Regions from separate parts of the uncultured Pseudoxanthomonas sp. genome, predicted to be linked through region 1. Evidence: predicted binding sites of a transcription regulator. Region 1 holds the regulator's gene; the other holds the start of a gene.
What was found. The regulator FliA, encoded in region 1, starts transcription of late flagellar genes. The targets are predictions, from matches to a motif close to TAAAGTTTNNCNNNCNNNGGCCGATAA.

Region 1 (5,925 bases):
GGGCCTGCTGTCGAAGAAGTTGCCGGTGCTCGACGCCGACCTGCTGGAGACCGGCGGCGTGATCGCCCTGGTCGGCCCCACCGGTGCCGGCAAGACCACCACCATCGCCAAGCTGGCCGCCTGCTTCGCACAGCGCCACAACCCGCGCGACGTGGCGCTGGTGACCACCGACACCGTGCGCGTCGGCGGCCGCGAGCAGCTGCACGGCTACGGCCGCCAGCTCGGCATCGCCGTGCACGAGGCCGACAGCGCGCAGACCCTGGCGCTGGTGCTGGAACGCCTGCGCGACTACAAGCTGGTACTGATCGACACCGCCGGCCTGGGCCAGCGCGACCGCAACCTGGTCGGCCAGCTCAACTGGCTGCGCGCCTCGGGCCAGGTCAGGACCCTGCTCTGCCTGCCTGCGAATTCGCACTTCTCCGACCTGGATGAAGTCGTGCGCCGCTTCAGCACCGTGCAGCCGCAAGGCGTGGTGCTGACCAAGCTGGACGAGACCGGCCGCCTGGGCAGCGCGCTCAGCGTGGTCGTCGACCACCAGCTGCCGATGACCTGGGTGACCGACGGCCAGCGCGTCCCCGACGATCTCCACCGCGCCAACAGCGCCCACCTCGTGCTGCGGCTTGACCAGCTGCGCCGCGAAGCCGACGAACCCTGCTCGACCGAGGCCACCCATGTCGCCTGACCACCCGCTGCAGACCAATCCCCGCAGCACCCCGCCGTTGCCCGGCGCCTTCCATCCCGTGCGCGTCGTCGCCATCACCGGCGGCAAGGGCGGCGTGGGCAAGACCAACGTGTCGGTCAACCTGGCCGTGTCGCTCGCCGAAATGGGCAAGCGCACGCTGCTGATGGACGCCGACCTGGGCCTGGCCAACGTGGACGTGCTGCTCGGCCTGTCGCCGAAGTTCACCCTCGCCGATCTCGTCGCCGGCCGTTGCGGCCTGGAGGACGTGCTGCTGGAAGGGCCCGAAGGCGTGCTGGTGGTGCCCGCCTCGTCCGGTTTCCGCCACATGGCCGAACTGACGCCGGCCGAACACGTCGGCCTGGTCAACGTGTTCTCCGAACTGCAGCGCGCCCTCGACTTCATGGTGGTGGACACCGCCGCCGGCATCACCGACAGCGTGCTGACCTTCTGCCAGGCCGCGCAGGACACCGTGGTGGTGGTCTGCGACGAGCCGGCCTCGATCACCGACGCCTACGCGCTGATCAAGGTGCTGGCGCGCGAACGCGGCCTGGACCGCGTGCACGTCATCGCCAACATGGTCCGCGACCCCAATGAAGGCCGGAAGCTGTACGAGAAGCTGGCCCGCGTGTGCGAGCGCTTCCTCGGCGACGTCGCCCTGCACTACCTGGGCGCCGTGCCTCAGGACGACTGGCTGCGCCGTGCGGTGCAGCGCCAGCAGGCCGTCGTGAAGGCATACCCGGGCAGCCCCTCGGCGCGTGCCATCGCCGAGATCGCACGCACGACGGCGCGCTGGCAGCCGCCGGTCGGCGCCCGCGGCAACGTGGAGTTCTTCGTCGAACGCCTGATCCAGCGCGGGGTGGCCGCATGAACACCGCCGCCGCCCAGTACCGCGCCGTGCAGCGCGGCAACGCCAACGACTTCGTCACCCAGCACGCCGACCTGGTCCGCCGCATCGCGCACCACCTTGCGGCGCGACTGCCGGCCAGCGTGGAGATCGACGACCTGGTGCAGGCCGGCATGATCGGCCTGCTGGAAGCCTCGCGCAGCTACGACGCCGAACAGGGCGCGTCCTTCGAAACCTATGCCTCGATCCGCATCCGCGGTTCGATGATCGACGAGATCCGTCGCGGCGACTGGGTCCCGCGCTCGGTGCACCGTCGTGCCCGCCAGGCCGCGGCGACCGTGCGCGAGATCGAGCAGCGCACCGGCCGCGCCGCCATCGCCACGGAAGTCGCGTCCGCGATGGAGATGCCGTTGCCGGAGTACCTGCGCCTGATGGAAGACGCTGCGCGCGGCCAGGTTCTCAGCCTGGAATCGCACATCGACGACCACGGCGAACCCAACACCTCCCGCACCGGCGGTCCGTCGCCGCAGCAGAACCTGGAGCGCAGCGAGTTCCGCCAGCAACTGGTCAAGGCGATCGGCCACCTGCCCGAGCGCGAGCAGCTGGTGCTGTCGATGTATTACGAGCAGGAGCTCAACCTGAAGGAAATCGGCGCCGTACTCGGCGTGAGCGAATCCCGCGTCTGCCAGATCCACGGCCAGGCGATGGTGCGCCTGCGCGGCCGCCTGCAGGTGTTCGAGAAGGCGGACGCGGGGCTGGAAGACGACGAGTGACCTTGGCAATCGCGCGACCCCGCAGGAGCGGTGTCGCCTCCGCTAAACCTTTCCCGCCCCCGGCCGATATCCCCACCAGACCCACCGTCCACGCAATACCGGAGCATCCGTGACCAACAAGAACATGCGCATCCTGATCGTGGACGACTTCTCCACCATGCGCCGCATCATCAAGAACCTGCTCAACGACCTCGGCTACACCAATACCGCCGAGGCCGAGGACGGCAACAGCGCGCTGACCGCGCTGGGCCAGGGCAGTTTCGACTTCGTGGTCACCGACTGGAACATGCCCGGCATGACCGGCATCGAGCTGCTGAAAGCCATCCGCGCCGACGATCGCTACAAGACCCTGCCGGTGCTGATGGTGACGGCCGAAGCCAAGCGCGAGCAGATCATCGAAGCGGCGCAGAACGGTGTGAACGGCTACATCATCAAGCCGTTCACCGCGCAGACGCTGGAAGAGAAGCTCGGCAAGATTTTCGAACGTCTCGGAGCGGCCGCCTGATGAGCGCCGTCGCCGATGCCACCAGCGCCCGCGCGGCACTCGTGGAGAAACTGCAGACCGCACTCGACGCCCTCGAACAGGGCGACGAAGCCGGCTGGCGGCGCGAACTGGATGCCATCGCCGCCTGGCGCACGCAGCCCATGATGCAGGGCCTGGGCCGGCTTGCCCGCGAACTGGCGCAGACGCTGGGCGAACTGCCGCCGACCGACGCCGGCGATCTCGACGATGCCTGCGCGCGGCTGGACCACGTGGTCGAAATGACCGAACAGGCCAGCCACAAGACCCTGGACCTGGCCGAGCAGTGCCGGGGCTACGCCACCCAGCTGAAGACCACCCCGCTGTCCGCCGAGCAGGCCGCGCTGGTGGACAGCATCGGCAAGGGGCTGTCGGAGATGGCGCTGGCACAGAGCTACCAGGACCTGACGGGCCAGATCATCCGCCGGGTGGCAGGCATCGTGCGCCGCGTGCACGAAGGTTTCGGCGCCCTCGGCCTTCCGCCGCCGGAAAAAAACCGCGACAAGCCTTCAGAACTCGCCGGTCCGGCCGTTGCTGGTCTGGACCGCAATGCATTTTCGCAGGACGACGCCGACGACCTGCTGTCCGGCCTGGGGTTGTAGCCCCGGGGGACGCGCACTGCGGAACCGGAGACCTGCCATGCCCGTCGCGTCCGTCCCCCGCTACCGCCATCCCGTCGTCCTCGTGCTCGTGGGCCTGCTGCTGGTCTGCGACGTGCTGGTCGGTCGCATGCTCCGCCGGCGCCACGCGCATGCGATGCGCCTGCTCGACTCCTCCCGCTGATCGCCCGACCCGGTAACCGTCCCGCCCATGTCCGCCGTCACCCCCGAAATCGCCGCCGACTTCCTGATCGAAGCGCAGGAAATCCTCGACCGGCTCGGCGAACAGCTGGTCACGCTGGAGCAGGATCCCTCGGACAGCGAACAGCTCAACGCGGTCTTCCGCGGCTTCCACACGCTGAAGGGCGGCGCCGGCTTCCTCGGCATCCAGCCGATGGTCAACCTGTGCCATGCGGCCGAAGAGACGCTCGGCCTGGTACGCGCAGGACAGGCCACGCTGGAACCCCAGCATTTCGACGCCGCCCAGCAGTCGCTGGACTGGTTGCAGCAGATGCTGGACGCCATCGGCGCCAGCGAAGATCCGCCCCATGCACCGCAGGCGCTGATCGACCAGTTCGATGCCCACGGCGGCACGCCCGCGCCGGCACGGAAGGCAAGCGCGGTGCCCGCCGCCGCCGCGCCTGCAGGCGACCTGATCGGCGACGACGAGTTCGAAGCCCTGCTGGACCAGTTGCATGGCGGCGGTGCGCCCACGAGCGTGGTGCCGCCCTCGCCGGCGCCTGCTGCGCCCGCGCCCACCCCGGCGAGATCCGCCGCACCCAAGCCGGCCGCCAAGGCCGGGGGCGAAGCGGAACAGACCATCCGCGTGGACACCAAGCGGCTGGACGCCATCGTCAACCTGGTCGGCGAGCTGGTGCTGTCGCGCAACCGCCTGAAGACGCTCCGCGCACGCATCCGCGACGAGGAACTGGACCGCGCCGTGAGCAGCCTGGACATCGCCACGGCCCGCCTGCAGACCGCCGTCATGCGCACGCGCATGCAGCCGGTCGGCAAGGTGTTCTCGCGCTTCCCCAAGGTGGCGCGCGACGTCGCCCGCCAGCTGCAGAAGGAAGTCGACCTGGAACTGGTCGGCGCCGACACCGAGCTCGACCGCAACCTGGTGGAGGCCCTGGCCGATCCGCTCGTGCACCTGGTGCGCAACGCCATCGACCATGGCATCGAAGTGCCGTCGCTGCGCGAGGCCTGCAGCAAGCCGCGCGCCGGCCATGTGCGCTTGTCGGCGCAGCAGGAAGGCGACTTCGTCACCATCGAGATCCGCGACGACGGTGCCGGCATCGATCCGGAACGCCTGCGCGCGAAGGCGCTGGAGAAGGGCCTGATCGATCCCGAGGCCGCCGCCCGCCTCAGCCACGACGAGTGCCTGCAGTTGATCTTCCTGCCCGGCTTCTCCACCAAGGCCGAGGTCACCGACATCTCCGGCCGCGGCGTCGGCATGGACGTCGTGCAGTCGCGCATCCGCGAACTCAGCGGCCAGATCACCATCCATTCCGATGTCGGGCGCGGCAGCCGCTTCGTCATCCGCGTGCCCCTGACCCTGGCGATCCTGCCCACCTTGCTCGTGCAGGCCGGCGAGCCGGTCTACGCCCTGCCCCTGGCGCGCGTGATGGAGGTGCTGCATGCGCCGTCCGAAAGCCTGCGCTGGTTCGACGGACAGGCCGTGCTCGACCGCCAGAGCCACACCTTGCCGCTGGTCGATCTGCGACAGTGGTTGCGCGTGGACCCGGTGATGGCTCCATTGCTCACCATCGTGGTGCTGCAGATGGGCGAACAACGCTTCGGCCTGATCGTCGACCAGGTCCGCGGTCGCGAGGAAGTCGTCATCAAGCCCCTGCCGCGCGCCGTGCGCGGCCTGCCCGGCTATGCCGGCGCCACCCTGATCGGCGACGGCCGCATGGCGCTGATCCTCGACGTCGATGGTCTGCGCGCGACGGCGTGAGGCAGTGGGCGGGTGTAGGGGCCGGGCTGTTGTGGGAGCGACGTAAGTCGCGAGCTTTGCTCTCGAACATCGAGACCCTCCCCCCATCCGTTTCGCGGCCATCGCGACTCACGTCGCTCCCACAACGGGATCGATGTGATCGCGGTCGCGACTCACGTCGCTCCTACAAGAAGCTCACCTCAAGTCCCCTTCGCTCGGGCCGATAGATCAGCACATGGACATCTTCAGCCTCATCGGACTCCTGCTGGCGCTGGTCGCCCTGGTGGGCGGCAGCATCCTCAAGGGCGCGGGCCTGTCGTCGCTGTGGTCGTCGGCGGCGTTCGTCATCGTCATCCTGGGCACGATCGCCGCGATCCTGGTGCATACGCCTCCCCCGGTGTTCAAGCGCGCGCTGTCGATCGCGCGCTGGGTGATCCGGCCGCCGGGCAACGATGGCGATGCGCTGGTCGCGCAGATCGTCGAGTGGAGCAACATCGCGCGCAAGCAGGGGCTTCTGGGCCTGGAGCCGGTGGTCGGCCAGCAGGACGATCCCTTCCTGAAGAAGGGCCTG
Region 2 (5,925 bases), 500 kb from region 1:
GCCCGGCGATCCCGACATCCTCTTGCAGTTGTCCTACATGGCGTCCCTCGCAGGCCGTTACCGGGCCGCGCACGGTCATGCGTTGCAGGCCAGCCAGCACGACACGCAGCGGGTCGAGGTCGTGAAGGAGCTGCTTGCACGGTTGCGTACCTTCAATGAAATCCCAGCCATGCTGGCGTGCATCGAGCGCATGTTGCCGATGTCCCGCATTCCGATCCCTTCGTTGATCACCATTGCGGCACAGCTGACCTACGCGGGGTTGCCGCAGCGGGCGATCATGTTCCTGGACGAAGCGCGGCGCGCGGACCCGGACTATCCGCCGACCTTGTTGTCGCGGGCCCATGTGCTGATGTTCCTCGGTCGATTCGACGAGGCGGCGGAAGATGCCTCCCGTGCGCTCGCGCGGGCGCCGCAGATCGCGCAGGGCTACTGGCTCCTGTCGCAGGTCCGCAGGCAGCACGCCGGCGAGGCCCACCTGGCCCGGATCTGGGCGCAGCTGAAGGTGCCGCGACGGACCGCGCAGGATCGTGCGTTGCTCGCCTTCGCGCTGCACAAGGAACTGGACGGTCTTGGGCGCTACGAGGAGGCCTGGCATGCGCTGCAGGAAGGGTGCGCCAGCAAGCGTTCCTCGCTGCGCTACGACGCGGCGCAGACGGCGTTGCTTTTCGAGCGGCTGCTGCGTTTCGAACGACGCGGTTCCCCCGTGCAGGCGGGGTCCGGCACCCCTGCGGTGCCGGTATTCATCGTGGGCATGCATCGGTCGGGCACGACGCTGATCGAGCACCTGCTCGACGGGCATTCCGACGTGTGCGGACTGGGCGAGCTCTACGACTTCACCAGTGCCATGCGCTACGGCACCGATCATCATTGCGCGGGCGTGATCGATCCGGAGATCGTCGCAAGGGCCGCTTCCGTCGACTTCGACATGGTCGGCCGCCGTTATCTGGAAGGCATCGGCTGGCGCTTGTCCGGCGAGGGCCATTTCACCGACAAGCTTCCTTCGAACTTCCTCAACCTGGGCTTCATCTGCGAGGCCCTGCCGCAGGCGAAGATCCTGCACATGGTGCGCGACCCGATGGAGACCGGCTTCTCCAATCTGCGCGAACTGTTCTCCGACGCCAATCCCTACAGCTACGACCAGCGCGAACTGGCCGATTTCCATGCGCACTACCGCACGTTGATGGCCCACTGGCATGCCCGCTATCCCGGGCGGATCATGGACGTGGACTACGCGCAACTGACGCGCGAGCCGGAACAGGTGGTCCGCCGGGTCTGCGACTTCATCGGCCTCGCCTTCGAGCCGCAGATGCTGGGGATGCAGTCGCGCACGCGGGGTGTCGTCACGGCCAGCGCCGTGCAGGTCCGCACCGCGATCCATGTGCGGGAAGTGCCGAAGTGGCGCGCGTACGAGCGGTACCTTGCACCGTTGCGGGAGCGCCTCGGCAATGACTGAACGATGATGCCGGCCTCCGGCATCACCGGGTCGATTCAGGAGCCGACGGCCCCCGCCGAGACGCGATTGCGCCCCTCGCGCTTGGCGCCATACAGCGCTTCGTCGGCAGCGCGCAGCAGATCGTCGACGTGGCGGAACTGTTCCAGCGCCCCTTGCGTGGCGAGGCCGGCGGAGAAGGTGATGTGCAGCGGCTGGCCGTTGACGTGCGCCATGGCCGCGCCGGAAACCTCGGACAGGATGCGTCGCACCACGTGGGCGGCCGCGTCCTCATTGATGCCCGGCAGTACCACCAGGAATTCCTCGCCGCCGTAGCGGGCGACGATGTCGCTGCTGCGCACATGCCGCATCAGCGACTTGGCGAAGTTGCGCAGCACCTCGTCGCCGACCAGATGGCCCCAGCGGTCGTTGACCTGTTTGAAGTCGTCCAGGTCGATGAAGGCGATCGACAGCGGCCAGCCGTGGCGGGTGGCGGCGTCGAACTCCTTTTCCAGCACTTCTTCCAGCTGGCTGCGGTTGTAGGCGCCGGTCAACGGATCGCGACGCACTTCCTCGGCCAGGCGGCGTGCGCGGTCTTCGTGCTCGTCGGCCTCCTTGCGCGCGCGCGCGGCTTCCTGGATCTCGCGCAGGTTGCGTACCACCAGCAACTCGCGCGCCTGGTCCAGCAGGGCCTGGATGCGGGCGGGGGGCGCAGGCGGAACGTCGAACATCGCGCAGACTTCGGGCAGGGCGGCGATCATGTCCTCGGTCAGCGTGAGGAAGGCCGCATAGTCCAGCCCGAGGCGGGTGGCCGCCTGCAGCGCCGCGTGCCGATGGGCGGCCTCGGTGCGGGCTTCATCCGCGCCGGCCAGCCAGATGTCGGCGACATGGCCGGAGACGGCGACGCACGCATTGAACGTGGTATCGGAAGCGGGCCCCTCGCTTTCCATGATGGCTTCCCGCAGCAGTGCGGGCAGGTTCCACTGCCGCGCCAGCCAGCCACCAACAGAGGCGTGGTCGCAGCCCAGCCAGTCGCATTCGGCGGCAAGCAGTGCCGCGTTGTCTTCGGTGCGTTCGACCAGCTGCGCGTAGTCGTCGCCCAGCACTTCCAGCAGGGCCAGCATGCCGATGTCCTGCAGCAGTCCGGCGAGCATCAGTTCCTCGGCCTTGCGCGTGCCGGCATGCTGGCCGAGCAGGCGACATGCCAGTGCGGCGATCACGCTGCGGCGCCAGACGCGCTCCTGCGCCACGGGATGGCTGCCACTGCCGCAGCGCGCGAGCGAGAAGCCCAGGGCCAGCGTGAGCGTCGCGTTGAGTCCGAGTACCGTCAGTGCCTGCGACAGGTTTTCCACGCGGCGTCGGCTGGCATAGAGCGGGGAATTGGCGATGCGCAGCATGCGCGCGCTCAGGGCGGGGTCCAGGCCGATCGCATCGGCCGCGGTCGCCATCACCACCTCGGGGTCCTGCGCCAGTTCGAGGATGCGCAACGCCACGCCCGGCGGGCTGGGCAGGTTGCGGCAGTTCGACAACTGGGATTCGAGTTCGGGACGCATCCGGGTGCGCACTACGCTGGAGGAAAGTGGCCGGCAGCATGCCAGCAAAGCGTGACGGGATGGCAGCTTTGTAGACAGTTTCGGCACGGCAGCGTCAAACTTTAGGCGCGCACGACGAAAGGCGGTGCGCACGCCGCCGCGTCGGGACGCGTTTCGCGGACAACAAAAAAGCCGCGGTTTCCCGCGGCTTTTCCGGGTGAAGCGGAACGCGCGGCTTATGCCAGGCCGGCCTGCTTCATCACTTCGGCGGCGTAGTCTTCCACCACCTTCTCGATGCCTTCGCCGACCACCAGGCGCTGGAAGCCGACCACGTCGGCGCCGGCGGCCTTGACCACCTGCTCGACCGACTTGTCGCTGTCCAGCACGTACGGCTGGCCGTACAGCGTCACTTCGTTGACGATCTTGTTGATCTTGCCGGAGATGATCTTCTCCAGGATGTCGGCCGGCTTGGCCTTGTCCTTGTCCGACATCTTTGCCAGCTCGATTTCCTTTTCCTTCGCCACGAACTCGGCCGGCACGTCGGCCGCCTTGTTGTGCGGGGGGTTCATGGCGGCGATGTGCATCGCCAGGCCGCGGGCCAGTTCGGCGTCGCCGCCCTTGACCTCGACCAGCACGCCGATCTTGCCGCCGTGCACGTAGGCCGCGACGTTGTTCGCGCTGTCGATGGCGACAAGGCGACGGATCTGCATGTTCTCGCCCAGCTTGGCGATGGCGGCGGCGCGGGCTTCCTCGACGGTCTCGCCCGAGGCCAGCTTGGCGCTCTTCAGCGCTTCGACGTCGGCGGCGCCCGAGGTCAGCGCGGCCTGCGCGATGGCGTCGGTGAAGGCGATGAAGTTGGCGTCCTTGGCGACGAAGTCGGTCTCGGAGTTGATCTCGACCAGCACGGCCTTGCCGCCGTCCTGCGCCACGGCCACGCGGCCTTCGGCGGTGACGCGGTCGGCCTTCTTGTCGGCCTTGGCCAGGCCCGACTTGCGCAGCCACTCGGCCGCGGCGTCGATGTCGGCGTTGTTCTCGGTGAGCGCCTTCTTGCACTCCATCATGCCGGCGCCGGTGCGCTCGCGCAGTTCCTTGACCAGGGATGCGGTGATTTCCACGGGATTACCTCTGTTTGGATTGGCAAAGCCCCTCTCCCGTCGGGAGAGGGGTTGGGGTGAGGGCCGGTGGAGTCGCGACGCATTGAACGCCAGCGTGCTTCCCGTACCCTCATCCGCCCTTCGGGCACCTTCTCCGGGGAGAAGGAACAATAGGGGCCGCCGCGCAGCATGGCGCGGCGGCGTTGCAGCCGGATTACTCGGCAGCGGCTTCGTCGGACTTCTTGCCGGCGGCCTTCTTGGCCGGGGCACGGCGGGCACCCTTGTCGTCGCCGCCTTCGGCGAACTCTTCCTCGCGCACGGTGGCGGCGTTCGGCGATGCGGCCTTGCCTTCCAGCACGGCGTCGGCGGCGGCGCGGGCGTACAGCTGCACGGCGCGGATGGCGTCGTCGTTGCCCGGGATGGCGTAGTCGACCAGGGCCGGGTCGTAGTTCGAGTCGACCACCGCGATCACCGGGATGCCGAGCTTCTTGGCTTCCTTGATGGCGATGTCTTCATGGCCGATGTCGATGACGAACAGGGCGTCCGGCAGGCGGTTCATTTCCTTGATGCCGCCCAGCGAGGCCAGCAGCTTCTCGCGCTCGCGGCGCAGGCCCAGCACTTCGTGCTTGACCAGCTTCTCGAAGGTGCCATCGGTTTCGGCGGCTTCCAGTTCCTTCAGGCGGGCGACCGACTTCTTCACGGTGGCGAAGTTGGTCAGCGTGCCACCCAGCCAGCGCTGGGTCATGAACGGCATGCCGCAACGCTCGGCTTCTTCCTTCACTGCTTCGCGCGCGCTGCGCTTGGTGCCCAGGAACAGGATGGTGCCGCGCTTCTGCGCGACGCCCGAGATGAAGTTCATCGCGTCGTTGAACAGCGGAACGGTCTTCTCGAGGTTGATGATGTGGATCTTGCCGCGGGCACCGAAGATGTACGGCGCCATCTTGGGGTTCCAGTAGCGGGTCTGGTGGCCGAAATGGACGCCGGCTTCCAGCATCTGGCGCATGGTGACTTGGGGCATTGCATGACTCCTGATAAGGAACCCACCGCCAGGCAAAGGAAGGCGGTGCCCGTGAGGGCGGGGTTCCGGGGTTGGGCCTCCCTGCGGCATCCGTGTCCGAACCCTCCAGCGAAGGGCACCCCGGCACGGGTTGAGGCAGCAGGTGTGGATTCGTCGGTGTCGCCCGACGTGGGCGGTCCGGCCGGGCAGGCCCGGGCGCGAAGCCGCGGGAGTATAGCGGGGTTTGCCCGGTGGCGGCAAACCGGGTGGAGTCGCGGGGAGGGCGCCGGTGGCCCGAGCCGTTCAGCCCGCGCGCCAAATGGGGGATAATCGGCCAATGGCCATCCAGCTCAAGACCCCCGAAGACCTCGCCCAGATGCGCATCGCCGGCCGCCTCGCCGCCGAGGTGCTGCAGGTGGTCGCCCCGCATGTGAAGCCGGGCGTGACCACCGCGGAACTGGACCGCATCTGCCACGATCACATCGTCAACGTGCAGCAGGCGATTCCCGCCAACGTGGGCTACAAGGGCTTCCCGGCGACGGTCTGCACTTCGGTCAACAACGTCATCTGCCATGGCATCCCCAGCGAGGGGAAAGTGCTGAAGGACGGTGACATCGTCAACATCGACGTCACCGTCATCAAGGATGGCTGGCACGGCGATACCAGCCGCATGTACATCGTGGGCACGCCGTCGGTGATGGCCAGGCGCCTGGTGGACGTGACCCGCGAGGCCATGTTCCGCGGCATCCGCGCGGTGAAGCCGGGCGCCACCCTGGGCGATGTGGGTCACGCGATCCAGCAGTACGCGGAATCCGAGCGCTTCAGCGTGGTGCGCGAGTACTGCGGCCACGGCATCGGCAAGGTCTACCACGA

Region 2: a site for FliA is predicted at 3,060-3,086, ahead of Q0907_RS06870 (HDOD domain-containing protein). Genes of this name have one in related genera too.

The regions. Positions count from the first base shown of each region.
Region 1 is NZ_CANMLQ010000002.1:637,228-643,152, reverse strand. It holds gene flhF (flagellar biosynthesis protein FlhF) at 1-682, shown strand, start outside; partial or broken gene Q0907_RS09130 (MinD/ParA family protein) at 738-1,550, shown strand; gene Q0907_RS09125 (RNA polymerase sigma factor FliA) at 1,547-2,299, shown strand; gene Q0907_RS09120 (chemotaxis response regulator CheY) at 2,424-2,804, shown strand; gene Q0907_RS09115 (protein phosphatase CheZ) at 2,804-3,421, shown strand; gene Q0907_RS09110 (hypothetical protein) at 3,459-3,602, shown strand; gene Q0907_RS09105 (chemotaxis protein CheA) at 3,630-5,375, shown strand; gene Q0907_RS09100 (flagellar motor protein) at 5,590-5,925, shown strand, end outside.
Region 2 is NZ_CANMLQ010000002.1:136,748-142,672, forward strand. It holds gene Q0907_RS06865 (tetratricopeptide repeat-containing sulfotransferase family protein) at 1-1,453, shown strand, start outside; gene Q0907_RS06870 (HDOD domain-containing protein) at 1,489-2,982, opposite strand; gene tsf (translation elongation factor Ts) at 3,198-4,076, opposite strand; gene rpsB (30S ribosomal protein S2) at 4,270-5,073, opposite strand; gene map (type I methionyl aminopeptidase) at 5,390-5,925, shown strand, end outside.